Regions from separate parts of the Streptomyces sp. NPDC007346 genome, predicted to be linked through region 2. Evidence: riboswitches for the same ligand, from Rfam matches in the RefSeq annotation. Region 2 holds a riboswitch; the other holds the start of a gene.
The links. A riboswitch is a leader RNA that binds a small molecule or an ion and turns the genes downstream of it on or off. The one in region 2 is predicted to bind glycine.
Positions count from the first base shown of each region.

Region 1: another riboswitch for glycine. It lies ahead of AB0917_RS30810 (glycine dehydrogenase (aminomethyl-transferring)); the one in region 2 lies ahead of gcvT (glycine cleavage system aminomethyltransferase GcvT).

Region 1 covers NZ_JBEYKR010000183.1:1,648-11,892, reverse strand. Annotated here, with positions in the region: partial or broken gene AB0917_RS30810 (glycine dehydrogenase (aminomethyl-transferring)) at 1-943, opposite strand, end outside; glycine riboswitch at 1,136-1,233, opposite strand; gene AB0917_RS30805 (PRC-barrel domain-containing protein) at 1,387-1,758, shown strand; gene AB0917_RS30800 (DNA polymerase IV) at 1,680-3,143, opposite strand; gene AB0917_RS30795 (MerR family transcriptional regulator) at 3,245-3,862, opposite strand; gene AB0917_RS30790 (bifunctional nuclease family protein) at 4,031-4,504, opposite strand; gene AB0917_RS30785 (MerR family transcriptional regulator) at 4,558-5,301, opposite strand; gene AB0917_RS30780 (FHA domain-containing protein) at 5,343-6,128, opposite strand; gene AB0917_RS30775 (DUF881 domain-containing protein) at 6,319-7,131, opposite strand; gene AB0917_RS30770 (small basic family protein) at 7,137-7,469, opposite strand; gene AB0917_RS30765 (DUF881 domain-containing protein) at 7,466-8,380, opposite strand; gene AB0917_RS30760 (mannose-1-phosphate guanyltransferase) at 8,481-10,245, opposite strand, start outside.
Region 2 covers NZ_JBEYKR010000002.1:42,432-63,105, reverse strand. Annotated here, with positions in the region: gene AB0917_RS01125 (cysteine desulfurase family protein) at 1-22, opposite strand, end outside; gene AB0917_RS01120 (hypothetical protein) at 233-679, opposite strand; gene AB0917_RS01115 (hypothetical protein) at 782-937, opposite strand; gene AB0917_RS01110 (TetR family transcriptional regulator) at 1,060-1,683, shown strand; gene AB0917_RS01105 (DUF2268 domain-containing putative Zn-dependent protease) at 1,747-2,631, shown strand; gene AB0917_RS01100 (MerR family transcriptional regulator) at 2,691-3,512, shown strand; gene AB0917_RS01095 (WYL domain-containing protein) at 3,524-4,192, opposite strand; gene AB0917_RS01090 (thioesterase family protein) at 4,223-5,095, opposite strand; gene AB0917_RS01085 (trimeric intracellular cation channel family protein) at 5,156-5,827, opposite strand; gene AB0917_RS01080 (oligopeptide/dipeptide ABC transporter ATP-binding protein) at 5,846-7,117, opposite strand; gene AB0917_RS01075 (ABC transporter ATP-binding protein) at 7,114-8,106, opposite strand; gene AB0917_RS01070 (ABC transporter permease) at 8,113-9,075, opposite strand; gene AB0917_RS01065 (ABC transporter permease) at 9,077-10,081, opposite strand; gene AB0917_RS01060 (ABC transporter substrate-binding protein) at 10,167-11,840, opposite strand; gene AB0917_RS01055 (enhanced serine sensitivity protein SseB C-terminal domain-containing protein) at 12,071-12,817, opposite strand; gene AB0917_RS01050 (enhanced serine sensitivity protein SseB) at 13,148-13,918, opposite strand; gene AB0917_RS01045 (ATP-binding protein) at 13,982-14,665, opposite strand; glycine riboswitch at 14,829-14,927, shown strand; gene gcvT (glycine cleavage system aminomethyltransferase GcvT) at 15,104-16,219, shown strand; gene gcvH (glycine cleavage system protein GcvH) at 16,340-16,717, shown strand; gene glyA (serine hydroxymethyltransferase) at 16,737-17,996, shown strand; gene AB0917_RS01025 (L-serine ammonia-lyase) at 18,200-19,585, shown strand; gene AB0917_RS01020 (DMT family transporter) at 20,511-20,674, shown strand, end outside.

The DNA.
Region 1 (10,245 bases), on a different contig from region 2:
CGGCGTCGACGGAGACGCCGACGAGGCGTCCGGGCAGGGAGCGGGCGAACTTCTCGCGGACGGCCATGAAGCCGGCGTGCGGGCCGCCGAAGCCCATCGGGACGCCGAAGCGCTGGGTGGTGCCCACCGCGATGTCCGCGCCGAGGGCGCCCGGCGAGGTGAGCAGGGTCAGGGCCAGCAGGTCGGCGGCGACGGTGACGACGGCGCCGAGCTCGTGGGCCTGCTCGATGACGGGCTCGATGGCGCGCACGGCACCGGAGGCGCCCGGGTACTGGAGCAGGACGCCGAAGACGCCGCGCTCGGCGATCTCGGCGGGGATGCCGTCGCCGAGGTCGGCGACGACGACCTCGACGCCGGTCGGCTCGGCGCGGGTCTCGATCACCGCGACGGTCTGCGGCAGGGTGTCGGCGTCGACCAGGAAGACGCCCTTCTTGACCTTGCCGACGCGCCGGGCGAGCGCCATGGCCTCGGCGGCGGCGGTGCCCTCGTCGAGCAGGGAGGCGCCGGAGGTGGGCAGCCCGGTCAGCTCGGCGACCATCGTCTGGAAGTTGAGCAGGGCCTCCAGGCGGCCCTGGGAGATCTCCGGCTGGTACGGCGTGTAGGCCGTGTACCAGGCGGGGTTCTCCATGACGTTGCGCAGGATGACGGGCGGAGTGAAGGTGCCGTAGTAGCCGAGGCCGATCATCGGGGCGAGGACCTTGTTGCGGTCGGCCAGCGACCGCAGCTCGGCCAGCACCTCCGCCTCGGTGCGCGCCGAGGGAAGGTTCAGGGCCTCCGCACTCTTGATCACGTCGGGCACCGCGGCGGCGGTCAGCTCGTCGAGGGAGCCGTAGCCGACCTGGGCGAGCATCTTCGCCTGGGCTTCGGCGTCGGGCCCTATGTGGCGCTGCTCGAACGGAATGCCCTGCTCCAGCTGGGAGAGCGGAGTGCGACGGGGGGTCATGGTGGAGGCCTCCTGGTCTGTCACGACCTGCGAGGGGCACCACGGCGTGGGTGCCCGAACGGCCTCCCCCTCTGTCATCTCAACCTGAGAGCTTCACCGGCCCGCCCGGAGGCGTGCCGACTTTCACCGTCGGTGAGGGTGGAGCCCGCCCCGGCATGCGCCGCACGAGCCCGCCCTGCTTTCCAGAGTGACCTCGTCCGTGCGGTACGGGGGCCTGAGAGATTCCGGGGAGGATTTGCTCCTTCGGCGCCTCCGGATTCTGCACCGGAGGACTCTCCCGCACGGGGTCAGCAGCCATCTGCCAGCCTACCAGCGGCCATCCCCGCGGAGGCCTCGAGTGGCCGACACCACGGATCTGCACTTGTCTGGTGCTGGTGGAACGACAGGGGACCACCCCGACGTGACAGGGCCCCCTCGAGCAGTGGCGACCAGTGGGAGGCACCGTGCAGACCGATATCGATCCGCGCCGCCTGATCGGCCGCAAGGCGTTCGATCGCGAGGGCGCCAAGATCGGAACGGTGGATGAGGTCTATCTCGACGACGCGACCGGTGTGCCCGAGTGGGCGGCCGTCCGCACCGGCCTGTTCAGCAGGGACGCCTTCGTCCCGCTGGAGCCCAGCGAGTTCGTCGAGGACACGCTGCGGGTCCCCTTCGACCGCGCGTTGATCAAGGGCGCCCCGGACTTCGGCGTCGGCCGGCACCTCTCCCCCGAGCAGGAACTCCAGCTCTACCGCCATTACGGTCTGGACTCCCCGCCCGCGGCGGAGAGCGGCCCCGACCGCGACTTCGGCAGACTGGCGGGCCAGGAGGAGTAGTCGACCGGGTCGCGGACCAGGGGCAGCGGATCGGCCGGGCTCAGCTCCGGGTCGTCGACGCGGAACGTGACGACCCGGCCGACCGGCCCTCCGGGCTCCTCGAACCGGACCGTCACCCGGCCCACCCCGCTCCCCTGCACCCAGCCGTGCCCGTGCACCGCGTGGCGTACGTCGTGGCCGGCGGGCCAGCGCCGGGCGGCAAGCTGCTCGGCGCTCTCCCGGTCGGGCTCCTCGTCCACCGGTCCCCCGCCCTGCGCGCCCTCCGCGACCGGTTTCTCGGGCACCGTCGAGCGCGCCGCCAGCTCCCGGGCGTCGGCGGCCTGCGCGAAGAGGTCCTCCTGCGTGAAGTCCGCGAGCCCCGTGACACCCACGCCCAGGAGCCGTACGCCCCCGGTGGTGTCGACGGCCTCCAAGAGCCTCGCGGCCGCCTCACGGACCACTGTGGGGTCGTCCGTGGGGCCTCTGAGGGTCTCGGAGCGGGTCAGGGTGGAGAAGTCGTAGCGGCGCACCTTCAGCACCACCGTGCGCCCCGACCGGTCGGCCGAGCGCAGCCGCTCCACGCACCGCACGGCCAGCCGCTCCACCTCGGCGCGCACCCGCACCCGGTCGTGCAGGTCCACGTCGAAGGTGTCCTCGACCGATACGGACTTGGCGTCCCGCTCGGCGACCACCGGCCGGTCGTCCAGCCCGAGCGCCATCCGGTGCAGCCCGTGGCCGTGGGCCTTGCCGACCAGCCGTACGAGCTCGGCCTCGCCCGCCTCCGCGAGGTCGTGGACGGTGGTCATGCCGGCGCGCCGGAGGTGGTCACCGGTGGCGGGGCCGACGCCGGGCAGCGTCCGTACGGGCATGGGGGCCAGCAGCTCGCGCTCGGTACCCGGCTCCATGAGCACCAGGCCGTCCGGCTTGGCCTGCTCGGAGGCGATCTTGGCGAGCATCTTCGAACCGGCGAGACCGACCGACCCGCTCAGCCCGGTCACCTCCCGGATGGCCGTACGCAGCCGCTCCCCCGTCGCCCTGGCCGACGCCGAGTCGTCCGCCGTCCCGCCCGCCTCCAGATCGACGAAGGCCTCGTCCAGGCTCAGCGGCTCCACCAGCGGCGAGAGCCGCCCCAGGAGCTCCATCACCTGCTCGCTCACCGACCGGTACAGCGAGAAGCGGGGCACCAGGTAGGCGGCGTTCGGCGCGAGGCGTCTGGCCTGGGCCGTCGGCATCGCCGAGTGCACGCCCAGGAGCCGTGCCTCGTACGAGGCGGTGGCGACCACGCCGCGGGGGCCGAGGCCCCCGACCACGACCGCCTTCCCGCGCAGGCTGGGCTTGGCCGCCTGCTCCGCCGAGGCGTAGAAGGCGTCCATGTCCAGGTGGAGGATGGTCGGCGCGGGTCTCACACCCCCGATGCTGCCTCACGCCACTGACAACGGGATGGTTCCGGCACTCCGTGGAGTGCCGGAACCATCCCGTTTTCGCCTTGTCCGGTGCGCTCAGCCGCTCATCCGGCGCGGTTGCGGCGCCGGGCCAGCTCGTCGGCCGGGTTGTTGCCGATGAGGGTCTCACCGGTGTCGACCCGCTCGCCGTGGAGCTGGGAGAGCGCCGCGTCCACGTCGCGCCAGACGACCCCCACGGCGATTCCGAAGACTCCCTGGCCGCCCTGGAGGAGGCTGACGACCTCGTCGGGCGAGGAGCACTCGTAGACCGTCGCCCCGTCGCTCATGAGAGTCATGCGCTCCAGGTCCTGGAACCCCCGGGCCCGCAGGTGCTGGACCGTGGTGCGGATGTTCTGCAGAGCCACCCCGGTGTCCAGGAACCGTTTGACGATCTTGAGGAGGACCACGTCCCGGAAACTGTAGAGACGCTGGGTCCCCGACCCGTAGGCCGGCCGCACGCTCGGCTCGACCAGCCCCGTGCGCGCCCAGTAGTCCAGCTGGCGGTAGGTGATGCCCGCCGCCGCGCACGCCGTCGGTCCGCGATATCCGATATCGCTCGCCGCTGCCACGCCGTCCGCTGCCACCGCCGCCGGCGCAGCCGGCTGCCTGATGGCGTGGTCGGCTCCACTGCCGTGCTGCGGATACGGCCCACCCGCCGCCGTACCGTCGCCGCTGCTTCTCACGCCGACCTCCGTCCTTGACCTGCCCACTCGAAGGTAGGCAGTCACTGGGGGTGCGTCAACGATCGCCACACTCGGCACGCCGAGTGATAATCACCCTGAGGGTGGTTTCCCGTGTCTCGCTTCCGGGAAAGGCTTTTCGGATGCGCTGACGACACCCCTGCGGGACGGTCACTGACTGTTGGTACCGAAGTCCTCCGGTGAGATCTGGTCGAGGAATTCGCGGAACTTCTCCACCTCGTCCTCCTGCTCGTCGGGGATCGCGATGCCCGCATCGTCCAGCACGCCGTCACTGCCGTAGATCGGCGTTCCGGTCCGCAGGGCGAGCGCTATGGCGTCGGACGGCCGGGCGCTCACCTCGACCCCGCTGGCGAAGACGAGCTCCGCGTAGAAGACCCCTTCGCGAAGGTCCGTGATCCGGACCTCGGTGAGCTCCTGGCCCACGGCCTCGAGCACATCCTTGAACAGGTCATGGGTCAGCGGCCTGGCCGGAGCCATGCCCTGCTGGGCGAAGGCAATGGCGGTCGCCTCCCCAGGACCGATCCAAATGGGGAGGTACCGGTCGCCTCCCACTTCACGCAGGAGAACGATCGGTTGGTTGGAGGGCATTTCCACCCGGACACCGACAACGTCGAGCTCGTTCACACAGCAACCCTAGGACGTGCTCGCCATGTTTGGGTAGTCGGGCTCCCCCGAGCTCAGTGCAGACGGCTGCGCAGAGCGGTCTGGACGAGCGCGGCGTGCAGCCGTACGGAGAGCTCGGCCAGCTCGTTCGCCGTGGCCTCGGCATGGGCCCTGGTCTGCGGATTGCGGTGCAGACGCAGCGGCGCGACCAGCTGCTCGACCAGTCCCGCCTCACGGTCCGCGGAGGCGCGCATGGCGCGCAGATGGCGTGGTTCCAGGCCGAAGCGGCCCAGCTCCGCCACCAGCTTGGCCACGGTCACCATCTCGGCGTCGTAGCCGCCCCCGGGAGCCGCGACGATGAGCCCGTAGGACTCCCACTCCTCCAGCTGCTCCTCGTCGACCTGGGCGGCCGCCAGGAGCTCGGCCCGCCCGACCCGCGCGGCGGTCGCCGTGCCGGGACCGGAATCCCACACCCCGTCCCCGAGGTCGCGCTGGGCCCCCGGTGAGGGCAGCACGGGCTGCTCGCCCCGGGCCAGGGCGTCCAGGTGCTCGCGGATCACCTTGAGCGGCAGGTAGTGGTCCCGCTGCATGCAGAGCACCTGCGCGAGGCGCTCCACATCGCCGGGAGCGAACTTCCGGTACCCGGACGGAGTCCGCTGCGGCTCGACGAGCCCCTCGGCCTCCAGAAAGCGGATCTTGGAGATCGTGACTTCCGGGAACTCTTCGCGCAGTTGGGTGAGCACCGTTCCGATGCTCACCCAGCGCGCGTCCGCGGTGGCGGCGCCGTCACCGGCACCGCCTGTCGGTGTTCGCAGCATGGGCCTTCCTGGGGTCCCCCCGGACGGACTCCGGGGGCTGGTCACACGCCCCGCGGGCTCGCGTAGAAGACCAGGCGGTACTTCCCGATCTGGACTTCGTCGCCGTTGGACAGCAGGACCGAATCGATGCGCTCACGGTTGACATAGGTGCCGTTGAGGCTGCCGACGTCACCCACGGTGAAGCTACCGTCCGGACCCCTGCGGAACTCCACATGACGCCGCGACACGGTCACGTCGTCGAGGAAGATGTCGCTCTGCGGGTGACGGCCGGCGGTCGTCAGGTCACTGTCCAGCAGGAAACGGCTGCCGGAGTTCGGGCCACGGCGCACGACCAGCAGCGCCGAGCCTCCGGGCAGCGCGTCGACGGCGGCCTGGGCCTCCGGGGAGAGCGAGGGCAGGGCCGTCTGGCCCGTCGCCTCGGCCTCGTACGCCTCAAGACCGGAGATGGAGATGGTGGACGTGGTCTCCGAGGCACGCTCGGGAACACCGCCCCGCAGCGGCGCGCCGCAGTTGGAGCAGAATCGGCTGGCCTCCGCATTGCGGTGACCGCACCTCGTACAGACCGGCATCGACGAGCCCTCCGGGGTGAACCCTCCACCCGCACTTGAGGTTGATGGTTCGCCGAAACCTATTGCCCCGGCACCGGCAGGGTCAACGGACGACACGCCGGGACCACCCGGAGTGCCGTCACCGGACACCTCATCGCGGAAGAGCGGGCGCTCCGCTTCCTGCTCCTCGCCCTGGCCGTGGCGCGGAGCACGGTGGCGGGCAGCACTGTTGCTGTCCTCGCGTGCGCTCTTCCCGAACAACTTCGCAAACAACTTCACGGGCGATTCCCCTTGACCGACATAGACCCGCCCGTGGGGCAGGACGAACCCTGAATGAACACACCTGCCGACCCGGACATCTTCACAACGTCCGTATCCACTCGACAGTTTCCACCACGCACCACCAATCCGGTGCGCCGACCCCCCGCAACCTCACACCCTCGTCCACCGGCCCTTCGGCCCGGCGCGCTCACGGGGTCGACGACCGAGCGTAGTCAGGCCGCTTCGCCGGTCGCAAGGCGTCGACGACGATGTCGTCGGAACGCTCCACCACCGCCGTGGCCTGCTCCTTCTCCAGCGTCTGCACCACACCGCCGGGGATGTTGAGGGCGGGCTCCAGATCCTGCGGCTTGCCGATCACCTTGAACTCGTAGGGCGCTTCGATCTTCTTGCCGTCCACCTGGATGTCACCGCCGTCCCCGGCGAAGTACGTGTTGGCCACCACCCGGACGCCGTTGACCTCGATGGCCTCGGCCCCGGCCGCGCGCAGCTCCTGGATGGTGTCGAGCAGCTTGTCGGCCGCGACCGCGCGCGAGGGGTCGCTGATGGTCAGCGTGATGCCGGGGCCGTGCGCCGCCACCGTACCCGCGAGGATCCCCAGTTGCCGCTCCTTCTCCAGCGTCTGCTTCCGGGCCTCCTCGGCCTGGTCCGAGCTGTTCTCCAGCTCGGTGCGCTGGTCGTCCAGGCGCTGCTTCTCGTCCGCCAGGCGCTGGGTGCGATCGTCGACCTCGTCGAGGATCCGGACCAGGTCCTCCTGCCGCGCTCCGCGCAGCGTGTTGTCGTCGTTGGTGGACCGCACCTGGATGGCCAGCCCCAGACCGAGGCCGAACAGCAGCACCGCCACGATGAGTTGAGCCCGGCTCAGCCGGGGCGGCCACAGGCCCGCCAGCAGCCTCTGACGCCCGGAGACCTCCTGCGCGGCCGGTGGGCGCGCAGGGGCGTCCGGTACGGCGGAATCAGCGGTGTCCGGCTGTTCGCTGGGCGGGTTCTCGTCGTTGTTCATCGGCCTCAAGCCCGGAAGACGTGCCGACGGATCGCGGCGGCGTTGGAGAAGATCCGGATGCCGAGCACGACCACGACACCGGTGGAGAGCTGAGCGCCGACACCCAGTTTGTCGCCGAGGAACACGATCAGCGCGGCGACGACGACGTTGGAGAGGAACGACACCACGAAGACCTTGTCGACGAAGATGCCGTCGAGCATGGCCCGCAGCCCTCCGAAGACCGCGTCGAGCGCCGCGACCACGGCGATCGGGAGATAGGGCTCGACCACCGCCGGTACCTCGGGCCGGACCAACAGTCCGACCACGACTCCCACGACGAGGCCCAGTACGGCGATCACGATGTGCCCTTCCCTGATTCTGCCGCATCACTGCCGGCGGCCTTCGGCTCTGCTGTACGGACGATCAGGCTCGGTGCGGCGGGGAGCCGCACCTTCGCCTGATCGGACAAGCTGGTGCGGATGTCGAAGCTCTCCTTGAGCGCGTTGAGGTACTGGCCGTCGGCGCTGCCCCGGAACGCGGAGGCGAGGTTCTTCCCGTCCCCCACCGCCAGCACGGTGTACGGCGGTACGAGCGGTCTGTTGTCGACCAGTATGGCGTCGCCCGCGGCGCGGATCGCCGACAGTGCCGTCAGCCTTTGCCCATTGATGGCGATGGCCTCGGCACCGGACTCCCACAGGCCGTTGACGACCCGCTGCATGTCCCGGTCGCGCACCCGGCCCGTGTCGGCGAAGCTCGACGACTCGCGGGGCCCGCCGCCGCCCTGATCGGTGTTCTTGGCGTCGTCCACGACGAGCTTCACCCCGGGACCCTCGACCGGGGTCGCCCCGGACAGCAGGGCCACCAGCTCTCCCTGGTCCCCGCCGTGACGTTCCAGGGCCTTGCGCTGCCGCTCGCCCACGTCACTGCGGAGCTTGTCGACATCCGACTCCAGGGTGTCGGCCGCGCGGGTCTCGGCGTTGATGCGGTCGATCAGCTCTTCGCGCTCCTTCGCGACGACCGGCGCCGACACCTGCGCCTCGGCGGCACCCAGGGTGACCACGAGGGCGGCCACCACCAGGCCGGCGGCCAGGCCGAGCTTCGACTTGAGCGTACGGGGCAGCTCCGCGCTCCCGTCGGCCCTGCGGCGGGCCGAGGCCTCCGCGTACCCCTCGTCGAGGCTGTGGGCCATCACGTTGTTCAGCAGCGACATGGAGGCGTCGGGGCGTGCGGGTGGCGAGGGGGTGCTCCGATCGGGGGGCTGCTGCGACATGCCGCACATCGTCGCACGTCACCACGGCTACCGCCGAATGGCCCCACCGGTGCACCGGGACGCCCTGGACGGGGAGTTCCGGTGCACCGGTGTCAGGAGGTCACTCGCCTGCGCTCTCCACCACGGCCGACCACTCGTCGAGCAGCGCCTGCGCGGAGGCGTCGTCCGGGCCTTCCGCCCACAGATGGGTGACGGCCTCCGCCCGGTCGGGGAGCACCATGATCCACCGTCCGTCCGCCTCGACCACCCGGACACCGTCCGTGGTGTCCACGCTGCGGTCTCCTGCCGCCTCGACGACGCTGCGCATGACGAGGCCCTTGACCGCCCACGGCGTCGCGAGGTCGCGGCGCAGGACGTGGGCCCGGGGGATGCGGGCGTCGATCTGGCTGAGGGTGAGCTGGGTCCGCGCGACGAGTCCGATGAGCCGGACGAAAGCGGCCGTCCCGTCGAAGACGCTGCTGAATTCGGGAACGATGAACCCGCCGCGCCCGTCTCCTCCGAAGATGGTGGTCTCTTCGCGTCCCACCCGGGTCAGGTCGTCGGGCGAGGTGGTCGTCCACTCCACCTGGGTGCCGTGGTAGGCCGCCACCTGTTCGGCGACGCGCGTGGTCGTCACCGGCAGGGCGACCCGTCCGCTGCGCCGCTCGGCGGCGACCAGGTCCAGCATGACCAGCAGGGCCCGGTCGTCCTCGATGATCCGGCCCAGCTCGTCCACGAGGGAGAGCCGCTCACCGACCGGGTCGAACCGTACGCCGAAGGCGGCCCGTGCCGAGGAGACGATCTCCCCGAGCCGGACGAGCCCGGCGCGGCGTGTCTCGACGGACTCGGTGGGCCGCGATTCGTCGAGCCCCGGGTTGATCGTCAGGGCGTCCACCCCGAGCCGCCCGAGCAGGCTGGGCAGCACAAGCCCGGCGGAGCCGTTGGAGGCGTCCACGACGACCTTGAGCCCCGAGTCGGCGATCCCCGCGATGTCGACGTTGCGCAGCAGGGAGCCCGTGTACGAGTCGAAGACGCTGGACGGGAAGTGCAGGTCCCCGATCTCGCCGGGGAAGGCCCTGCGGTACTCCTGGCGGGCGTAGACCCGGTCCAGCTTGCGCTGCTGCGCCTGCGAGAGGTCGGCGCCCCGCTCGTCGATGAACATGATGTCCACCGAGTCGGGCACCCCCGGCGACGTACGGATCATGATGCCGCCCGCACTGCCTCGTGCCGTCTGCTGCCGGGCCACGGGCAGCGGTACGTTCTCCAGGTCGCGTACGTCGATGGCGCTGGCCTGCAACGCGGAGATGACGGCCCGCTTCAGGGCACGCGCGCCTCTGGAGTGGTCACGGGCGGTCGTGACCGTCGACCCCTTCTTGAGGGTCGTGGCGTAGGCGCCGGCCAGCCGGACCGCCAGCTCGGGGGTGATCTCGACGTTCAGGATCCCGGAGACGCCGCGCGCCCCGAAGAGGTGCGCCTGCCCGCGGGATTCCCAGATCACCGAGGTGTTGACGAACGCGCCGGCCTCGATGGTCTTGAACGGGTACACCCGCACGTTGCCCTGGATGATCGACTCCTCGCCGACCAGACACTCGTCACCGATGACAGCGCCGTCCTCGATCCGGGCCGCCCGCATGATGTCGGTGTTCTTGCCGACCACGCAGCCCCGGAGGTTGCTGTGCTGCCCGATGTACACGTTGTCGTGGACCACGGCCTTGTGAAGAAAGGCGCCGGTCTTGACGACCACATTGGATCCCACGACCGTGTGCTCACGGATCTCGACGTCCGCCTCGACCTTGGCGTAGTCACCGATGTACAGCGGCCCGCGGAGCACGGCGTCCGGATGGACCTCCGCGCCTTCGGCCACCCACACACCGGGCGAGATCTCG
Region 2 (20,674 bases):
CGGCGTGGTCGAGGTAGGCCATGGTGGGGCCGATTCTACGAGTCCGGGGCGGGGCGCATGGCGGGCGCGTCACCGCGCGGTGGCCGAACACGCTCGCACAGGGGTGCGACGGACCGGCCCGGAACCCTCCCGGAACCCGGTCCGGAACCCGCCCGGGGTCCGATCCGGAGCCCGGCCGGAACCCGCCCCGGAGCCCGATCCGGAACGGGGTGAGCGGCTCGGAACGGCCGCGTCAGGCGCCGAGGTTCCAGGCGACCGTGCCGTTGGCGGTGACCAGGACGGCCAGGACGACGAGGTCGGCGACGCCGAGTGCGAGGCCGAGGTAGGCGCGGCGGGGGCGACGGGTGCGGCGCGCCAAGGCCAGCAGCGCCATCACGATCGCGGTGGGGCCGAGGAGCAGGTTGAACGCCAGCAGGCCGACGAGGCCGAGGACGAAGGACGCCACAGCCAGCCCGTCCGCCTCACGGCCGGCGGCCCGGCGGGGAGCGGGGGTGGGGGCAGCGGCGGGGGTGGCTTCCGGGGCCGGGGTGGCCACGGTGGCCGGGGTGGCCGGCGTGGCCGCTTCGCGCGGAGGCGGCTGCCGCGGCGCCACGCCCTTGTCACCTTTGTCACCCCTGTCACCCCTGTCAGCCTTTTCGATGACGTGGCTCGTGCGGCGGGCGAGGTCGGTGAGGGTCATGGTGCGAGCTCCTTCGGATCGGTCCGGATGAGGCAGGCTCAGCGGGTGCCGGTGCGGGTGCCGGTGCGGCGGGCGCCGGTCAGCGGGCGTGGCGGCCGCCGGTCAGCGCGTACGGCGCCCGTGGCGCTCCCGTACGGCGAAGATCAGCAGCCAGCAGCCGATCACGGTCGCGGCGGCCAGGGAGACCGGGACCGGGAGCTGGGCGACCGCCCCGAGGGCGATTCCCAGCAGCAGCAGCGCGGCGACGAGGACGAGCACGGCGGGACCTCTCTGTACGACGACGAAGACGAAAGCCGTTCGGAGTACGAGTGTTCACTGACCAGTCAGCCTAAACCTATGACCCCTTCCTTGGCTCGGAGAACGGTTGTTTACTGAATGGCATGAGTCACACCGCCGGGATCCGCCAGGCCCAGAAGCTGAAGACCCGCCAGGCCCTGCTGGACGCCGCGCTCCTGCTGCTGGAGCACCAGAGCCTGAGCAGCCTGGGGCTGCGCGAGGTGACCCGGGCCGCCGGGGTCACCCCCACGGCCTTCTACCGGCACTTCGAGGACACCGCGGCCCTCGGCGTGGCCCTGGTGGAGGAGACGCTGGGCAGCCTGCACGGGCTGATCGCCGCGGTGCTCGCGGAGACGGGCGACAGCGAGGAGCGGCTGGACCGCAGCGTGGCGGTGATCGCGCGGCACGTCGGCGCGCAGCCCGCCCACTTCCGGTTCATCGCCCGCGAGCAGCACGGCGGGGTGCGCCCGGTGCGCGAGGCCATCGCCGCCCAGCTGTTCCGGTTCGCGGAGGAGGTGGCCGTGGCGCTCGGCCAGGAGCCGGGGTCGGCCGGGTGGAGCGAGGAGGACCTGCTGATGCTGGGCGGCCTCTACGTGGACCACATGGTGATCACCGCGTCGGCCCTCCTGGAGGCCGGTCCGCGGCATGAGCGGGACATCGTCGAGGTCGCCCGGCGGCGCCTGCGCCTGGTCTCGATCGGCCGCGCCCACTGGCTGGACGAGGGGTGAACGGACAGGGCCGGGGAACGGCGCTTGACCCTCCTGCGACAGGAGGCTCTACGGTCCCCGGACATGAAGATCATCGTCCATGACACCGCCTCCGCCCTGCTCGACCTCCTGCACCGCCCGCACGCCCAGCGGCCCGACGCCCTGCGCGAGATCCTCGCCCCGTTGCAGGAGGTGACGTCCCGGGTGGGGATCGGGGACCTGGTCGAGACGCACCGTACGGGCAGCGGCTTCCGGCTCGACCGGGACGACCCGCGCCACCTGGCGGCCCTGGAGCGGATGCGGCAAGCGCGGGTGTGGCAGCGGATCGAGGAGTCCCTCGCCGCCGCACGGGAGCGGCTGAGCACGGCGGCGCCCGCTGCGCGGACGGCCGGCACCGTGCATGTGGTCCTGGTCCTCGGTGACCCCGACAACCCGCTGACCACCCTGAACGACGGCTACTTCGGCTTCGGCGGCATTCCCGGGGCGATCCTGCTGACGATGTGGCCCACCGCGACCAGCCTGGCCAGGATCGAGTACGCCGCGGCCCACGAACTGCACCACAACGTCCGCTACGCCAACGTGGTCTGGGACCCGACGGCGGTCACGGTCGGCGAGCAGGTCGTGGCCGAAGGGCTGGCCGAGGCCTTCGTACGGGAGCTGGCGGGCGAGGCCGCCATGGGCCCCTGGGCCACGACGCTGTCCGGCGCGGAGCTGGACGAGGCCTGCGCGAAGGTGGCGGCCGGAATCGACGTCGCCGGGATGCAGAACCTCCCCGCGTACGTGTACGGCGACCGCACCACGCGCCATCTGGGGCAGCGGCCGGTCGGACTGCCGGACTTCGCCGGATACGCGGCCGGGCTGCGCTTCGTGGACGCCCACCTCGCGGCCTCCGGGCTGACCGCCGCCGCGAGCGTGGCCCTGCCCGCGCGCGAGGTGCTCGCCAACGCGGGCGTGCCGACCACCGCGTGACCCGGCTCCGCGCCCCGTACCCCCGGCTCCCGTCCGCCCGGCTGCGGGAGACTGGACCGGTGATGAGCGAGGACCGCCGCCCGCAGGGGCCGCCCGCCGACGGGCTGACCGTCGGGCGGACGGCCGCGCTCGTCGGGGTCAGCGTGAAGACACTGCACCACTGGGACACGATCGGTCTGGTGCGGCCGGGCGGGCGCACACGGGCCGGATACCGGGTGTACGGGGACGACGACGTCGCCCGGCTCCACCGGGTCCTCGTCTACCGGGAGATCGGCGTCCCGCTCGCCGAGATCGGGCGGCTCCTGGACGACCCGGGTGTCGACGCGCGCGAGCATCTGCACCGGCAGCGCGGGCAGCTCGTGGACCGGATCTCCCGGCTGCGACGGATGGTCGGAGCGGTGGACCGGATGCTGCTGGAGTCGAAGCCCGGGATTCGGCTGTCCCCCGAGGAACAGGTCGAGATCTTCGGGGCCGACTGGCAGCCCGGCTGGGCCGACGAGGCCGAGGAGCGCTGGGGCTCCACGGACCAGTGGGCGCAGTACGCGGAGCGGGCCGCCGGGATGAGCGCCGAGGATTGGAAGGCCGTGGCGGCGACCACCGAGGCCCTGAACACCGACCTCGCCGCCGCGTACCGCACCGGCGTCGCCGCCGGATCGGACCGGGCGAACGCCCTCGCGGAACGGCACCGCGCGCTGATCTCCACGTACTTCGACTGCACGTACGCCATGCAGGTCTGCATCGGCCGGACGTACATCACCGACCGCGGGTACGCCGCGCACCACGACGCGATCGAGCCGGGGCTCGGCCGATGGCTGTGCGCGGTGATCGCCGCGAACGCCGGGGCCCACGGCGTCGATCCGGAGTCCGCCACCTGGGAGTGACGGCGGGCCCTTCAGCCGCCGGCCGCGTACACCTCGACGACCTGGGCGGCGGCCTCGGCCAGCAGCTCCCGGGCCTCGGGCGGGGCGAGCACCTCCAGGTTCGGCCCGAAGGAGAGCAGGGAGCGGGCCCAGGCGACCTCGGGGACCGCGAGTTCGGCCAGCAGCCACCGGGCCGGCCTCTCCCCGGCCCGGGGTTCGTCCGGCTGCGGCTCCCCCGTCAGCACGCCCGCGTGCAGGCGCCGGAACAGGTCCAGCCGGGAGCGGTGCACCCGGACCCGCAGACGTACCCCGCCGGGGCGCCGCTCCACCTGGGCGCGCAGCACGTCCCACACCTCGCCCAGCTCCACCCCGGCCCGCCGCCGCGCCGGCTCCTCGGTGCGGTCGGCGGCCCGGATCCGGTCGGCGCGGAAGAGGCGGCTGGTCTGCTCGGCGGCCGGGCGGTGCGGGGCGGGCAGGGCGGCCATCACCTTGCGCAGGGCGGAGCTGAGCGCGGCGTCCAGGCCGAGCGCGGCGTGCGCGCCCTCGGTGGCCAGCACGAACAGGGCGCGGGCCTCGTCGGTGGTGAGGCCGGTGACGTCGGTGCGGAAGCCGTGGAGGACGGCGATGCCGCCGTACCGGCCTGATCCGCCCCGGACCTCACTCGATCCTCCCCGGACCTCTCTCGATGCAGCCCAGTCCACCCTGCCGCGGCCCGGTCCGGGGGGCAGGCCCTACTCGGTGCGCGGGGCCTTCGCCAGTTGGCGGGACTGGGCGACGAGGCGGTCGGCGCTGTCCCAGACCTCGGCGTCCTCCTCCAGGAAGCCGCCCGCGAGGTTGCGGGTGGTGATGGAGACGCGCAGCGGTCCCGGGGCGGGGCGGCAGCGGATGTGGGTGGTGAGTTCGACGGTGGGGGTCCAGCCGGTGAGGCCCAGCTCGAAGGAGGTCGGCGGCAGGGCGTCCACGGTGAGCAGCAGGGAGAGGGCGTCGGGGTCGCGGCCGTCCGCGAGGCCGAACCAGCCGCGCATCTCGCCCTTGCCCGACGGGGCGCCGACCGCCCAGCCGACCGTGGCCGGGTCCAGCCTGATGTCCAGGCGCTCGGTGATGGCCGAGCTGCCGGGGATCGGGGCGTTGCCGTCGGCCGCGCCGAGGCACTGCTCACGGGCGGGCATGGCGGGCGGCAGGGCGGTGGTGCGTACGTCGTCGGGGAGGGCGTCCAGGTCGCCGTAGGTGGCGAGGACCCGGATGCGCTCGATCTCGCTGCCGTCCTCGGCGTACTGGAAGAGGGAGGCCTGGCCGGTGGAGAGGGTGCGGCCGGTGCGGACGGTCTGGGTCCGGATCACGGCGGGGCCGGGGACGGAGGCGGTGAGGTAGTGCGCGGAGACCGAGAACGGGTCGGGGTGCGGCAGGGCCTCGCCCAGCGCGCGGCCGAGGAGCGCCAGCAGATAGCCGCCGTTGACGGCGTGGATGATGGTCCAGCCGGCGGAGAGCTCCGCGTCGTAGACGCCTTCCTCGCGCGGGGTGACCGCGGTGTCCCGGTCGAACTCGCTGTCGCCGATGGTTGCCCGTGCGGTCTGTGCCGCCGCCTCTGTCGCTGCCTGTGCCATGGCATGCACGGTACATCGATCGCCCTACTGAGCGGTAGCTTTTTGGGCGAGATCACCGCCTCAGGTCGCCGCCGGGCCCTCCTCCGCCCGCGCGGAGGAGCGGTTGTACGCGCGGGGCGCGCGCCAGTGGAAGCGCAGGGCCAGCAGGCGCAGGCTGAACGCGGTGATGACCGCCAGACCGCTGGTGACGGCGTTGAGGGTGTCGAAGCGGATGCACAGGACGACCATGGTCGCGCCGACGATGGCGGGCACCGCGTACAGGTCGCGGTCCCAGCGCAGCAGCGAGGGCACCTCGTTGGCCAGCACGTCCCGCAGCACGCCGCCGCCCACCGCGGTGGCCAGCCCCAGCGCGGCGGACGCCGTGAGGCCGAGGCCGTACTCGTACGCCTTGACCGTGCCGGTCACGCAGAACAGGCCGAGCCCCGCCGCGTCGAAGACGTTGACGCCGGTCTGGATGCGCTCCACGTGCGGGTGGAGGAAGAAGACGAGCCCGGCGGCGAAGAGAGGGGTGGTGAAGTAGCCGAGGTCGGTGAAGGCCGCGGGCGGGATCGCGCCGATCATCACGTCACGGAACAGCCCTCCGCCCAGCGCTGTCACCTCGGCGAGGACCGCGATGCCGAAGACATCGAAGTTCTTGCGTACGGCGAGCAGGGCGCCCGAGATCGCGAAGACGAAGATCCCGACGAGGTCGAGCGCATGCTGGACGGAGGGCGTGAACAGTTGGGTGAGCACCGGACAATTGTGCCCGTCCTACTCCTTGGCTCCGTCCTCCGCCGGTACGGAGCCGGACGCGTCGGCCTGGCCCGGCACGTTCGCGGGCAGCTCGGCGGCGGTCTTGAGGGCCGAGCCGGTTCGGGAGACCTCGGCGGTCCCGGACGGCCCGGCGGTCTCGGGCTCCTCCTTCTCGGCCGGGGCACCGGCGGCCGGGGTCCCGGGTGAGGTCTCCCCCTCCGACACCTCCACCGCCTCGCTCGCCACCGCCTCCGTGGAGACGACCGCCTCGATCCCGGTCGCCAGGGTCTGCTTCACCGTCCCGGCCTCGATCTCGGCCGTGAAGTGGCAGGCCACCTTGTGCCCGTCGCCCGTGTCGAGCAGCGGCGGGCGCTCCGTGGCGCACTTGGTCTCCTGCACCCACGGGCAGCGGGTGTGGAAGCGGCAGCCGGCCGGCGGGCTGGCCGGGGAGGGCAGGTCGCCGTGGAGCAGGATGCGCTCGCGGCGGTCCTCGACCTCGGGGTCGGGCACCGGGACCGCCGACATCAGCGCCTTGGTGTACGGGTGCCGGGGCCCCGCGTACAGCGCGTCGCTCGGCGCCTCCTCGACCAGCCCGCCCAGGTACATCACCCCGATGACGTCCGAGATGTGCCGGACGACCGCGAGGTCGTGGGCGATGACCAGGTAGGTCAGGCCCAGCGACTCCTGGAGCTCCTCCAGCAGGTTGATCACCTGCGCCTGGACCGAGACGTCCAGGGCGGAGACCGGCTCGTCGCAGATGATGACGTCCGGCTCCAGCACCAGCGCGCGGGCGATGCCGATGCGCTGGCGCTGGCCGCCGGAGAACTCGTGCGGGTAGCGGGACATCGCGTTGGCCGGCAGGCCGACCTTGGCGAGGATCTCCTTGATCTTCTCCCGGCGCTCCGCCTGGTCCTTGCCGATGTTGTGGGCGGCCATGCCCTCGGCCAGGATCGACTCGATGTTCTGCCGGGGGTTGAGGCTGCCCAGGGGGTCCTGGAAGACCATCTGGAGGCGGCGGCGGAAGGACCGCATCTCCTCCGAGGGCAGCTGCGCGAGGTCGGTACCGTCGAAGACGACCGCGCCCTCGGTGATGTCGTTCAGCCGCAGCACCGCGCGGCCGAGCGTCGTCTTGCCGCACCCCGACTCGCCGACCAGGCCGTAGGTCTGGCCGGCCTCCACGCTGAGCGAGACACCGTCGACGGCGTAGACATGGCCCACCGTACGGTCGAAGAAGAGGCCCTTCTTGACCGGGAAGTGGACTTTGACGCCGTCCAGTTCGAGCAGGCTCATGCCGGGACCTCCGCCTTGGGCAGGACCGGGTTGACGCAGCGGACCTGGTGTCCGGCGGTGCGTGGTTCGGTCAGTTCGGGGGTGCCGGTGAGGCACTCCATCGTGTAGTGGTCGCAACGGGGTGCGAAGGCGCAGCCGTCGGCCCAGGCGATCTTGTCGTTGATGGAGCCGCGGATCGGGTTGAGCGGCTCGCCGCGCGGCGCGTCCAGACGCGGGATGGAGCCGAGCAGCCCGTGCGCGTACGGGTGGGTGGGGTGGGCGAACAGCTCGCGGCGGCCCGCCGATTCCACCGCCCGGCCCGCGTAGAGCACGTTGACCTCGTCGCAGAGGCCGGCCACCACACCGAGGTCGTGGGTGATCATCAGCAGGGCGGTGCCCTCCTGGTCGACCAGCTCCTTGAGCAGCTCCAGGATCTGCGCCTGGATGGTGACGTCCAGGGCCGTCGTCGGCTCGTCGGCGATCAGCAGGCGGGGCGCGCAGGCCACCGCCATGGCGATCAGCGCGCGCTGGCGCATACCGCCGGAGAGCTGGTGCGGGTACTCCTTGAGCCGCCGGTCCGGGTCGGGGATGCCGACCCGGTCGAGCAGGGACACCGCCTCCTTGCGGGCCTTCTCGCCCTTGAGGCCGCGGTGGCGCTGGAGGATCTCGGTGACCTGGATGCCGATGGGGATGACCGGGTTCAGCGAGGAGAGCGGGTCCTGGAAGATCATCGCCAGCTGGCTGCCGCGCATGTCGCGGAGCTTGCGCTCGCTGATGCCCAGCAGGTTCTGGCCGTCGAACTCGGCCCGTCCGCCGATCCGCACACCCTTGCGGGGCAGCAGCCCCATCAGGGCGAGCGAGGTGACGGACTTGCCGCACCCCGACTCGCCCACCAGGCCGACGACCTGGCCCTGGTCGACGCCGAAGGAGACGCCGTCCACGGCCGTGGCGTCCTTGCGGCCGCGCGCGGTGAAGGTGACACTGAGTTCTTCAACTGAGAGCAGTGGCATAGGACTTCAGCCTCGCAGCTTCGGGTCGAGGGCTTCGCGCATGGACTCCCCGAGCAGGGTGAAGCCGAGTGCGGTGATGATGATCCCGATGGCCGGATAGGCGGCCATCATCGGCTCGTTGTCGAAGAAGCGCTGCGCCTGGGAGAGCATCACGCCCCACTCGGGAACGGCCGGATCGGGGTTGCCGAGCCCCAGGTAGGACAGGGCCGCCGCCTCGATGATCGCGGTGGCGAGGCTCAGCGTCGCCTGGACGATCACCGGGCTCAGGGAGTTCGGCAGGATCTGGGTCAGCACGATCCGCTTGCGCCGGATCCCGACCGCCTTCGCGGCGAGCACGTAGTCCGCGCCGCCCTGGACCAGCATCGAACCCCGCAGCAGGCGGGCGAAGATGGGGATCTGGACGACACCGACGGCGATCATCACGGTGGTCAGCGACTGCCCGAGCACGGCGGCGATCGAGACGGCCAGCAGCAGGGACGGCAGCGACAGCATGATGTCGGTGATGCGCATGACCACGGTGTCGATGCGCCGGCCGATCTTGCCGCCGAGGGTGGCGGCGGCGCCGGAGACGATGCCGACCGAGGCACCGACGATCAGGCCGATGAGCATGGAGACCACACCGACGAGAAGCGTCTGCCGGGCTCCGACGAGCCAGCGGGAGAACATGTCGCGGCCCAGGTGGTCCAGGCCGAACCAGTTCTCGCCGCGCATGCCGACGAACCTGCCCTGGTTGGGGAAGACCTCGCTGCGCCAGTTCTGGGCGGTGGGGCCGTGCGGCGCCACCATCGGGCCGACGACGGCGACGAGCACGAAGGCCGCGATGATCGCCGCGCCGATGATCGCCATCTTGCTGGAGCGCATACGGCGGAACGCCTCGCGCCACAGGCTGGTGCCGGCGACCGACTCGGAGCTCTGGGTCAGCTCGGCGAGGCGGTCGATCTTGTCTGCCTTGTTGGTCATGATCGTCACGTCAGTGCACCCGCACTCTCGGGTCGATGATGCTGTACGCGAGGTCGACCAGGAGGTTGATGAGCACGTACACCATCGCGATGAAGAGAATGAACCCGACGAGGACCGGGTAGTCGCGCCCGTCGATCGCGGTACGGATGAAGGAGCCGATGCCGCCGAAGTCGAAGACGGACTCGGTGAGCACCGCACCGGAGAGCAGGCTGCCGGTCAGCAGGCCGACCGCGGTGATCACCGGCAGCAGCGCGTTGCGCAGCACGTGGCGTCCGCGTACGACGCGCTTGTCCAGGCCCTTGGACTCGGCGGTGCGGATGTAGTCCTCGCCGAGCACCTCCAGGACGCTGGCGCGGGTCATCCGGACGATGACGGCGAGCGGGATCGAGGCCAGCGCGACGGCCGGCAGGGCCAGGTGCATGATCGCGTCCCAGCTCGCGTCGAGTTCGCCGGTCAGCAACCCGTCCAGGACCGAGAACCCGGTGATGTCGGTGGCGTTGAGTCCGGTGGTGAGCCTGCCCTGGCTCGGGAACCAGCCCAGCTGGACGGAGAAGATCCCGCGCAGCAGCATGGCGAGGAAGAAGACGGGGATGCAGATGCCGAGCAGCGATCCGGAGACGGAGGCGACGTCCAGCCAGCCGCCGCGGTGCTTGGCCGCCAGATAGCCCATCGGGATGCCCACGACCACGGCGATCAGGATCGCGGCGACGCTGAGTTCCACGGTGGCGGGGAAGCGCAGGGTGAATTCCTCCCACACCGGCTGTCCGGTCTGGGTGGAGGTTCCGAGGTCGAGCTCGAAGATGCGCTTGAGGAAGCGCCAGTACTGGACGTGCACCGGCTCGTCGAGCCCGAGTGCACGGTTGATCCTCGCCACTTCGGCTTCGGTGGCCCGTTCTCCCAGGATCGCTGAGGCGGGTCCGCCGGGCAGTCGGTTCAGCCAGAGGAACAGCAGGACCGACAGGCCGAGCAGGGTGGGAATGAGCTGGAGAAGTCTTCTTACGACGAGTCGCAGCACCCCGCATGCCCCTTTCTCACGTGCGTCGATGCGGATCCGCCCGGCCACCTGGTAGCTGTGGCCGGGCGGACCCGCTGGTGTGCGATTACTTGAAGGAGACCTCGGCGAAGTTCTCCTGCGTCAGCGGGGAGACCTTCGGCGGGTTGACGTTCTTGGCGAACGCGATGGCCGGCGGGGACGACGAGATCGGCACGCCCGGGACGTACTCCATGATCGCCTCGTTGGCCTTCTCGTACGCCGCGGTGCGACCGGCGGTGTCGGTGACCTTGGAGGCCGCGTTCACGGCGCCGAAGACCTTCTCGTCCTTGAAGCCCCACTGCTTGTCGGGGCCGGAGAACCAGGTGCCGATGAAGTTGTAGCCGTCGTTGAAGTCACCGGTCCAGCCGAGCAGGTGCAGGGCGCAGGAGCCGGACTCGGTGGCGTCCAGGTAGTCCGGGGCCCACTTCATGGCCTTCGGCGTGATGGTGATGCCGGCCTTCTCCAGGTCGGCCTTCATCAGCTCGAACATGTCCTGCGGGGCAGGCATGTACGGGCGGGTGACCTCGGTCGGGTAGCAGAAGTCGATCTTCAGCTTCTCCTCGCCGGCCTGCTTGAGGAGGTCCTTCGCCTTGGCGGTGTCGAACGGGTACGTCTTCACCTTGTCCGAGTAGCCGGCGACCGTGTCGGGCATGAACTGCGTGCCGACCTTGCCGCCCTCGGGCAGCTGGGTGTTGACGAGGTTCTCGCGGTCGATGGCGTGCGTGATCGCCTGCCGGACCTCGAGCTTCTTCAGCGCCGGGTTGGCCGACTGGCTCATGCCCACGTAGAAGATGTTGAAGACGTCACGGGTGGGGACCTCGTAGCCCTGCTTCTCCAGCGTCGTCACATCGGCCGGGGCGACCAGGTCGTAGCCGTCGATGTCACCCGCCTGGAGCGCCTGGCGGCGGGTCTCCTCGGTGGAGATGGTGCGGAAGACCAGGTTCTTCACCTTGGCCTTGTCGCCCCAGTAGTCGTCGAAGCGCTCCAGGGAGACTTCCTTGTTCCCCTTGTTCCACTTCACGATCTTGTACGGGCCGGTGCCGGCGACCGTGCCGGCCTCCTGGCTGTACTTGGGGTACGTGATCGCGTCGCCCTTGGCGGTCGCGTCCTGCTTCTCGTACTCCTTGAGCGCCTTCGGCGAGTGGATCGCGAGCGCCTGGAGGGAGAATCCGCCCGGCAGGTTCGCCGAGGGCTCGTTCACCTCGATGACGGCCGTGTTCTCGTCCTTGGCGGTGCAGGACTTGTAGTTCGGCTTGGGCGCCTCGTCGTCCTCGTTCTTGGCGAACCCGCCCATGATGGTCTGCCAGTAGTAGGAGACCGCGCTGGACTGGTACGTGCCCTTCCAGTTGAACCAGTGGTCGTAGTTCGCGCAGACCGCGGCGGCGTTGAACGCCTCGCCGTCGTGGAACTTCACGCCCTGGCGCAGGTTGAACGTCCAGACCTTGCCGGCCGCGTCACCCTCCCACGTCTCGGCGAGGCCACCGACCAGCTTGCTGCCGCCGGGCTCGTGCTCCAGCAGCGCCTCGAACGCCTGACGGGTGACGCGGAACGTCTCGCCGTCGCTCGCGAGGGCCGGGTCGAGGGAGCCTGGGTCACCGGAGCCGGCGAAGACGAAGGTGTCCTTCCTGTCGCCGCCCTTGGAGCCGCCCTCGTCCCGCTCGCTGGAACAGCCCGTGGCGATCAGACCGACAGCGACCGCTGCCGTGATCGCCCGGCCGGCCCGGGACTTGAATATGCGCATGGGTCCACCCCTGGTTCGCCATGTGGTGAGGTTTGATGGCCGCACACTACAGACGGGGTACACCGCAAGAGAACAGTCCGGATAGCGGTGAGACCTAGTCGAGACCCGGACAGTTGACAAACCGTCCAGATCCGGGACATCCCTCCACGCCCGGTTCACACGCCGGACATCTGGCGGTGCTCAGCGAGGCAGGGGCGCCGAGCGGCCCGGCTCCACCTCAACCGCGCAGTTCAGAGGTGCCGCTGGGGCGGGTGCCCGTAGCCGGGGGCGACGGCCGGCGGGGCGGCCGGGGCGTGCGCCTCGCGGTCGTAGAACGGGCGGGCGTTGGCGCGCAGCCACATCGCGACCGGGTCGTACTCGTCGGACATGGCGACGGTGGAGACGGGCAGCCCGTCGGGGACCGTGCCGATCGACTGCCGCATCATCGCGCGCACCGCGTCGACGGAGGCCCGCCCGGTGTCGTACAGGTCGAGCCCGATCGTGAGGTACGGGACGCCGACGGCGGGGTGCACCCAGGCGCGGCGCAGGGAGCGGACGGCCGGGGTGCGGTGGGCGTTCTGGGTGAGCTGGGCGTAGAACTGCGGGAGTTCCACGGCGGGCTCGGTCAGCCGGAGCGGACCTGCGGGCAGCCGGTCCAGGCCGGTGGCGATCCGGCGCAGGTCGAGCCAGGGGATGCCGACGCCGCCGCCGGGGGCGTGCGGGTTGAGCCAGATGCCCCAGCGGTCGGGGAAGAGGACGCGGGCGATGTCCCGTCCGGAGACCAGCTCGTGGGCCCGGCTCCAGCCGCTGGCGGAGAGCTCCTGGGCGGAGGTGACGCACGGGGCGTACCCGAGGCCGTCGATCTCCATCGACCCGTACTGGGCGTCCGGGGAGCCGGCCGTGCCGTTCCAGAGCAGCATCCAGACCCGGCCGTCGGCGAGGGCCGCGAGCAGCGCCTCGTAGGCGTCGTAACGCCCGGGGCTCACCTGGCGCAGCATGTGCTCGACCTGCCCGGTCGCCGCAGTGCCTGACGCACTCACCCTGGGTCCCGCCCCTCATCGATCCGTCCGACGCTCCCGGGCACACGGGAGCGGCCTCGCCATCAAACCAGCTTAGGCGCCACTTCTGACACCGACTTGACGCCACGGTCGGGCGGGGCCGGAACGCGGGCGCCTTCCGAGGCGGCCGGTGGCCTTCGCGCCGGTACGTCTCGCCGCCTCGCGCCGGTATGTTCCGTGGCCCTCACGCCGGTCCGTTCGGTCGCTCTCATGCCGGTCCGTTCCGTGGCCCTCACGCCGGTCCGTTCCGTTGCTCTCACGCCGGTCCGTTCAGTGGCCCTCGCGCCGGTAGAACGGCCGTACCTTCTCGCGCATCCAGTCGCCGACCAGGTCCTGGGCCATGTCCAGCAGGACCAGGTTCACCGGCCAGGGCACCTCCACCCGGCCGAGCGCCCGGCCCAGGGCGTCCATCGGGACGCTCTGGCCCGTGCCGTCCCAGGCGGCGAACTCGACGCCGACGAAGAGGACCGGGTCGCCGCCCTCGATGCTGGCGAGCGCCCGGCGGGCGGTGCTCACCACGCCGGTGGCCTCGAACTCGGCGGAGACGGCGGTGAGGAAGTCGACCGGGTCGTGCTGCCAGTCCGGTTCGTACAGCTTGACCCGCCCGCCGGTGGCCGGGCCGTCCAGGGCGGTGCGCCCGGCCCGGCAGAGCTCGGCGACGGCGGGCGGCGGCAGCGGTATGCCGACCGCGCCGCCCGGGTTCACCGCGATGCCGACCTGCGGGGGCAGGCCCCGGGCGAAGTCGCGGGCGGGCGCCACGGCGAAGGACATGTGGCTGCCGACGCAGCTGAGGAACTGGCCCTCGGAGCTGAAGACGGGGACGTACGCGGCGCCCTCGATGTCCATCATCGGCAGGTCCAGGTCGGCGCTGGCGGGCGAACCGCCGTTCGGCAGCGGCACCCAGACCGAGCTGCGGCCCAGCACCTCGACCAGGCGGCCGCCCGCGTCGGCGACGCCGAGGGAGGCGGTCAGCACCTCTTCGAGCTCGTTGGCGGGCCACCCGTGCTGGGGGTGCGCCGGGGCCGGTGCCGGAATGTCCACTGCCTCTGTGCCTCTCTCCGCTGCCTGTCGCCCCTTCCGGGGCCTCACCCGTAGGCCAGAACCCTAACCGGAACGGCCGTCCGTGAAGGAGATCCGGTTCAGCGCGCTCGCGGCCTCCCGGTCCAGCAGCACCGCCGAGCCGCAGCCGGCGGGCAGCGTGCCGCGTTCGGTGGAGCGGATCAGCCGGGCGACCGCGTGGCGGTGGCGGGCGAAGGCGTAGCCGGAGACGCCCCGGCCGCGTTCGCGCTGCCCCCGGCGGGCCGTCTCCGGGTCCACGTCGAGGAGGAGCAGGTGCAGGGTGCGGTCCCGGCGGGCGGCGTGCAGGGCGAGCCAGCGGCGTACCCAGGTCTGCGTACCGCAGTCGTGGACGACGACGGACTCGCCGGAGCGCAGGACCGTCCAGAGGCCGAGGTAGTGGGCGACCCGGACCAGGGGGCGGTAGAGGGCGTAGGGAAATAAGCGGGGCAGGGCCGCGGCCCAGAGGTCGCGGGTGTTCTGGGAGTCGATGGCGCGGCCGCTCACCGCCCGCCGGATCAGGGTGGACTTGCCGCCGCCGGGGAGCCCGGAGACGACCACGATGTCGCCCGCGGTGAAGTCGAGGCCCGACGGGCCCCGGCCGGTGCGCCCGCGCAGGTCGCGTACGACCGGCGCGGGGGGTTCCAGCAGCTCACGTGCGGGTGCGCCGGGCTGTGCGGGCATCGCGCCGTGCGCGACCCCCGCGGTCGGTACCGACCGCTGCAACGCCATCGCCCATCCCCCTGCTGTCGGGCCACCCACGCCTGCTCCTGAAGTGTAAAGAAATGGCAAGGCGGCACAACCACTCCCGCCGTTCGCACATGTGTGGGTACCGGCCGCCCCACTCTGCCGCAATGCGTGCGATGATGACCCCGCCAACTGCATACCGGCCGTTCGAATCCGCGCGGGAGAGTTCCGGCCACAGCTGTGAGCCGGGCGCCGAAGGAGCAAGATCCTCCCTTGAATCTCTCAGGCCCCGTACCGCGTGGATGAGGCAGATCTGAAAAGCGAGCCGCCCGGCGGCTCCACCCAAGGTGCAAGCCGACCCCTGTGAACAGGGGCGCTCCTCTCCGGGGCGTACCCCGTCAGGGGATATCGGCGAACCTCTCAGGTTCCGATGACAGATGGGGAGGATTCGTCCTGATGTCGTCATGCCCTGGAGCCGTATCCATGAGCACTGCCCCCCGTCTCATCGCCCTCGACGCGCTGCACCGCTCGCTCGGCGCCACCATGACCGACTTCGCGGGCTGGGACATGCCGCTGCGGTACGCCAGTGAGCGCGACGAGCACAACGCCGTACGCACCCGGGCCGGTCTCTTCGACCTGTCGCACATGGGCGAGATCACCGTCACCGGCCCCCAGGCCGCGGCCTTCCTGAGCTACGCGCTGGTGGGCAACATCGCCACCGTCGGCAACGGCCGGGCCCGCTACACGATGATCGTGCAGGACGACGGCGGGATCATGGACGACCTGATCGTCTACCGGCTGGGCGAGACCGAATATATGGTCGTCGCCAACGCGGGCAACGCCCAGACCGTGCTGGACGCGCTGACCGCCCGCGTGGAGGGCTTCGACGCCGAGGTGCGCGACGACCGGGACGCGTACGCGCTGCTCGCGGTCCAGGGCCCCGAGTCCCCCGCCATCATGAAGGCCGTCACCGACGCGGACCTGGACGGGCTGAAGTACTACGCGGGGCTGCCGGGCACGGTCGCCGGGGTCCCGGCGCTCATCGCCCGTACCGGCTACACCGGCGAGGACGGCTTCGAGCTGTTCGTCGCGCCCGAGCACGCGGAGGCCCTGTGGCGGGCGCTGACGGAGGCCGGTCAGGCACACGGGCTGATCCCCTGCGGCCTGTCCTGCCGTGACACGCTGCGCCTGGAGGCGGGCATGCCGCTGTACGGGCACGAGCTGACGACCGCGCTGACCCCGTTCGACGCGGGTCTGGGCCGGGTCGTGAAGTTCGAGAAGGAGGGCGACTTCGTGGGGCGCGAGGCGCTCCAGGCCGCCGCCGAGCGCGCCGAGGCCGCCCCGCCGCGCAAGCTGGTGGGCCTGGTCGCCGAGGGCCGCCGGGTGCCGCGCGCCGGCTTCCCGGTCGTCGCCGACGGCAAGGTGGTCGGCGAGGTCACCTCCGGCGCCCCCTCCCCCACCCTGGGCAAGCCGATCGCCATGGCGTACGTGGACGCGGCCTTCGCCGCGCCGGGCACCGAGGGCGTGGGCGTGGACATCCGTGGCACGCACGAGCCGTACGAAGTCGTCGCGCTGCCGTTCTACAAGCGCCAGAAGTGATATCCCGGTAGAAACCGGGCCCTCTCGCGCCCGCAGGCGTCACGGAAGTGACGTACCTCTGTCTCACACCGTAAGACCACCGTTCATCAGCACTCCCCCGCGTACAGGAGAATTCAGGTCATGAGCAACCCCCAGCAGCTGCGGTACAGCAAGGAGCACGAGTGGCTGTCGGCCCTCGAGGACGGCGTCGCCACCATCGGCATCACGGAGTACGCGGCCAACGCGCTCGGTGACGTCGTCTACGCCCAGCTTCCGGAGGTCGGCGACACGGTGACCGCGGGCGAGACCTGCGGGGAGCTGGAGTCGACCAAGTCCGTCAGCGACCTGTACTCGCCGGTGACCGGTGAGGTGACGGCGGCCAACCAGGACGTCGTGGACGACCCCTCTCTGGTGAACTCCGCTCCCTTCGAGGGCGGCTGGCTGTTCAAGGTGCGCGTCACGGAGGAGCCGGCCGACCTGCTCTCCGCCGACGAGTACACCGCGTTCTCCGGCAACTGAGACCTTAAGGGACCCCCTGATGTCGCTTCTGAACTCCTCCCTCCACGAGCTGGACCCGGACGTCGCCGCCGCCGTCGACGCCGAGCTCCACCGTCAGCAGTCCACCCTCGAAATGATCGCCTCGGAGAACTTCGCTCCGGTCGCCGTCATGGAGGCGCAGGGCTCCGTCCTCACCAACAAGTACGCCGAGGGCTACCCCGGCCGCCGCTACTACGGCGGTTGTGAGCACGTCGACGTGGTCGAGCAGATCGCGATCGACCGGATCAAGGAACTGTTCGGCGCCGAGGCCGCGAACGTCCAGCCGCACTCCGGTGCGCAGGCGAACGCCGCCGCGATGTTCGCGCTGCTGAAGCCGGGCGACACGATCATGGGCCTGAACCTGGCCCACGGCGGTCACCTGACCCACGGCATGAAGATCAACTTCTCCGGCAAGCTCTACAACGTGGTCCCGTACCACGTCGACGAGAGCGGCCTCGTGGACATGGAGGAGGTCGAGCGCCTCGCCAAGGAGTCCCAGCCGAAGATGATCGTGGCCGGCTGGTCCGCCTACCCGCGCCAGCTCGACTTCGCCGCCTTCCGCCGCATCGCGGACGAGGTCGGCGCGTACCTGATGGTCGACATGGCGCACTTCGCGGGCCTGGTCGCGGCCGGTCTGCACCCCAGCCCGGTGCCGCACGCCCATGTCGTCACCACCACCACGCACAAGACCCTCGGCGGTCCGCGCGGCGGCGTGATCCTCTCCACCCAGGAGCTCGCCAAGAAGATCAACTCGGCGGTCTTCCCGGGCCAGCAGGGCGGCCCGCTGGAGCACGTGATCGCGGCCAAGGCGGTCTCGTTCAAGATCGCGGCGGGCGAGGAGTTCAAGGAGCGCCAGCAGCGCACCCTGGACGGCGCCCGCATCCTCGCCGAGCGCCTGGTCCAGCCGGACGTCACCGAGGTGGGCGTCTCCGTCCTCTCCGGCGGCACCGACGTGCACCTGGTCCTGGTCGACCTGCGCAACTCCGAGCTGGACGGCCAGCAGGCCGAGGACCGCCTCCACGAGCTGGGCATCACGGTCAACCGGAACGCCATCCCGAACGACCCGCGCCCTCCGATGGTCACCTCGGGCCTGCGGATCGGCACCCCGGCCCTGGCCACCCGCGGCTTCGGCGCCGAGGACTTCACCGAGGTCGCGGAGATCATCGCCTCCGCTCTCAAGCCGGCCTACGACGCCGACGACCTCAAGGCCCGCGTCGTCGCACTGGCCGAGAAGTTCCCGCTGTACCCCGGCCTGAAGTAGCACCTGGCCTGCGATTCTGCGCATAAAGGCGGGGCACCGCGCACACTGAACGAGTGAGCGCGGTGCCCCGACCCGTGTCCCCCGCTCCACCCTTTGCACCTGATTGTCCCGCGGGCCCCACCCCGGCCCGTACCGAACCACCTGGCCCGTTCCCGCACCACCCAGGCAGACAACGGCGTCTTCCAACCCCAAGGAGTCCTCCCGTGGCCATCTCGGTCTTCGACCTCTTCTCGGTCGGCATCGGCCCGTCCAGCTCCCACACGGTGGGCCCGATGCGGGCCGCCCGGATGTTCGCGCGCCGCCTGAAGAACGAGGGGCTGCTCGCACACACCGCCTCGATACGGGCCGAGCTGTACGGCTCCCTCGGCGCGACCGGCCACGGCCACGGCACGCCCAAGGCGGTCCTGCTCGGCCTGGAGGGCGAGTCGCCCCAGACCGTGGACGTGGAGTCGGCCGACGGCCGGGTGGAGGAGATCCGCTCCAGCGGCCGGATCAACCTGCTCGGCATGCACGAGATCGCCTTCGCCTTCGACGACGACCTGATCCTGCACCGCCGCAAGGCGCTCCCGTACCACGCCAACGGGATGACGATCCTGGCGTACGACACCGAGGGCGCCCCGCTTCTGGAGAAGACGTACTACTCGGTCGGCGGCGGCTTCGTCGTGGACGAGGACGCGGTGGCCGGCGAGAACCCGATCGTCCCGGACGACACGGTCCTGCGGCACCCCTTCCGCACCGGGGACGAGCTGCTGCGCCTCTCCCGCGAGACCGGCCTCTCCATCTCCTCGATGATGATGGAGAACGAGCTGGCCTGGCGCACCGAGGCGGAGATCCGCTCCGGCCTGCTGGACATCTGGCGCGTCATGCAGGCCTGCGTCTCGCGCGGCATGTCCCGCGAGGGCATCCTCCCCGGCGGCCTCAAGGTCCGCCGCCGCGCCGCGAACTCGGCCCGCCAGCTGCGCGCCGAGGGCGACCCGCAGGCCCACGCCATGGAGTGGATCACCCTCTACGCGATGGCGGTCAACGAGGAGAACGCGGCGGGCGGCCGTGTGGTCACCGCCCCCACCAACGGCGCGGCGGGCATCATCCCGGCCGTCCTGCACTACTACATGAACTTCGCGGCCGGCGGCTGCACCGAGACGGAGAAGGAGGACAGCGTCGTCCGCTTCCTCCTCGCCGCCGGGGCGATCGGCCTCCTCTTCAAGGAGAACGCCTCCATCTCCGGCGCCGAGGTCGGCTGCCAGGGCGAGGTCGGCTCGGCCTGCTCGATGGCGGCCGGAGCCCTGGCCGAGGTCCTGGGCGGCTCCCCCGAGCAGGTGGAGAACGCCGCCGAGATCGGCATGGAACACAACCTGGGCCTGACCTGCGACCCGGTCGGCGGGCTCGTCCAGATCCCGTGCATCGAGCGCAACGGCATGGCGGCGGTCAAGGCCGTGACGGCGGCGAAGATGGCGCTGCGCGGGGACGGCAGCCACAAGGTCTCCCTGGACAAGGTCATCAAGACCATGAAGGAGACGGGCGCCGACATGAGCGTGAAGTACAAGGAGACGGCCCGGGGCGGGCTCGCGGTGAACATCATCGAGTGCTGAGAACGGCTTGCGGACCGGAATTCAACGGAATGAAGACCGTGGCCGGACTGGCATTTCCAGGAGATCGGTCCGGCTGCCGTTTCCGCGGTGCGTCACACGCACACCGAACGCCCCCCCATTTCTTCTTGACCGCCATGAGATATTCCAGAGATTTCCGGGAAACCGTTCATGGTGCGATTCGCTGCCGTCAGTCGCTGTAGCCGCCCGTGAAAACGGGCCCTCCCCGGGTCTTCCGGGCCTGTCCGATGAAAGCCGGATGAAAGCCCGACGAAAGTCCTCTACGCACACCCCGCCGCCCTCGTCCGCGCCGACAATGCTCCGGCGTGAGTCCGTGGGCCATCGCGTCATCGGGCTCCGCGGCCGGCGGAGCCCGGGGGCAGCGCCCCGGGGGGCTCGGCGGTCTGCTCACCGAGTACCGCCGCATTGGTCGGCTCACCGCAGGAAGGCCCGCGAAAAGGCCAGGCCAGGCCCCGTCCGTGCGTGCGGAACCGAGGGCCGTGCCACCTGACGGCCTGTTGACAGGCGGGCTGACGGGCAGGTAGCCCCCTCAAGGCTGGTCACCCTGCCGTGAGATGACGCCGCTGCGCGAGGCTTCCGCGACATCACCACCGTCGCGCCCCGTCGCACGATGGCTCACCCCCAACAGCGAATCCGACGCTCCTGCCGACCTGCCCTCAGCCGGCCCCGTCGTCGATTACTCCGCTATCCAAGAGGAAACCTTCTCCACCCGCCAGGTCCACCGACGCCACACCTCGTGGTCATGAGCGTGTGCGCGACCGCGGTCCGGGGAACCACCTCTCGCCGTCGGAGTACGGCGTCACTCAACCGAACTTCCCCGCCACCGCATCACGCGATCCAGCCGAAAATCAGGCGACTTCACATGAGGATCTGCCGCTTCGGGAAACGGCAAAGCTAGGTTGGCCGAATGAACTCATTATCTGGCCGATCCGGAATGGATCGGCGGGCGCTGGTAGCCGCGTCCACCACTGTGGTGCTCTGGGCCTCGGCGTTCGTGTCCATTCGCGCCGCCGCCGACTACTTCGACCCCGGGGCTCTGGCGCTGGGGCGGCTGCTGACAGGCTCCCTCGC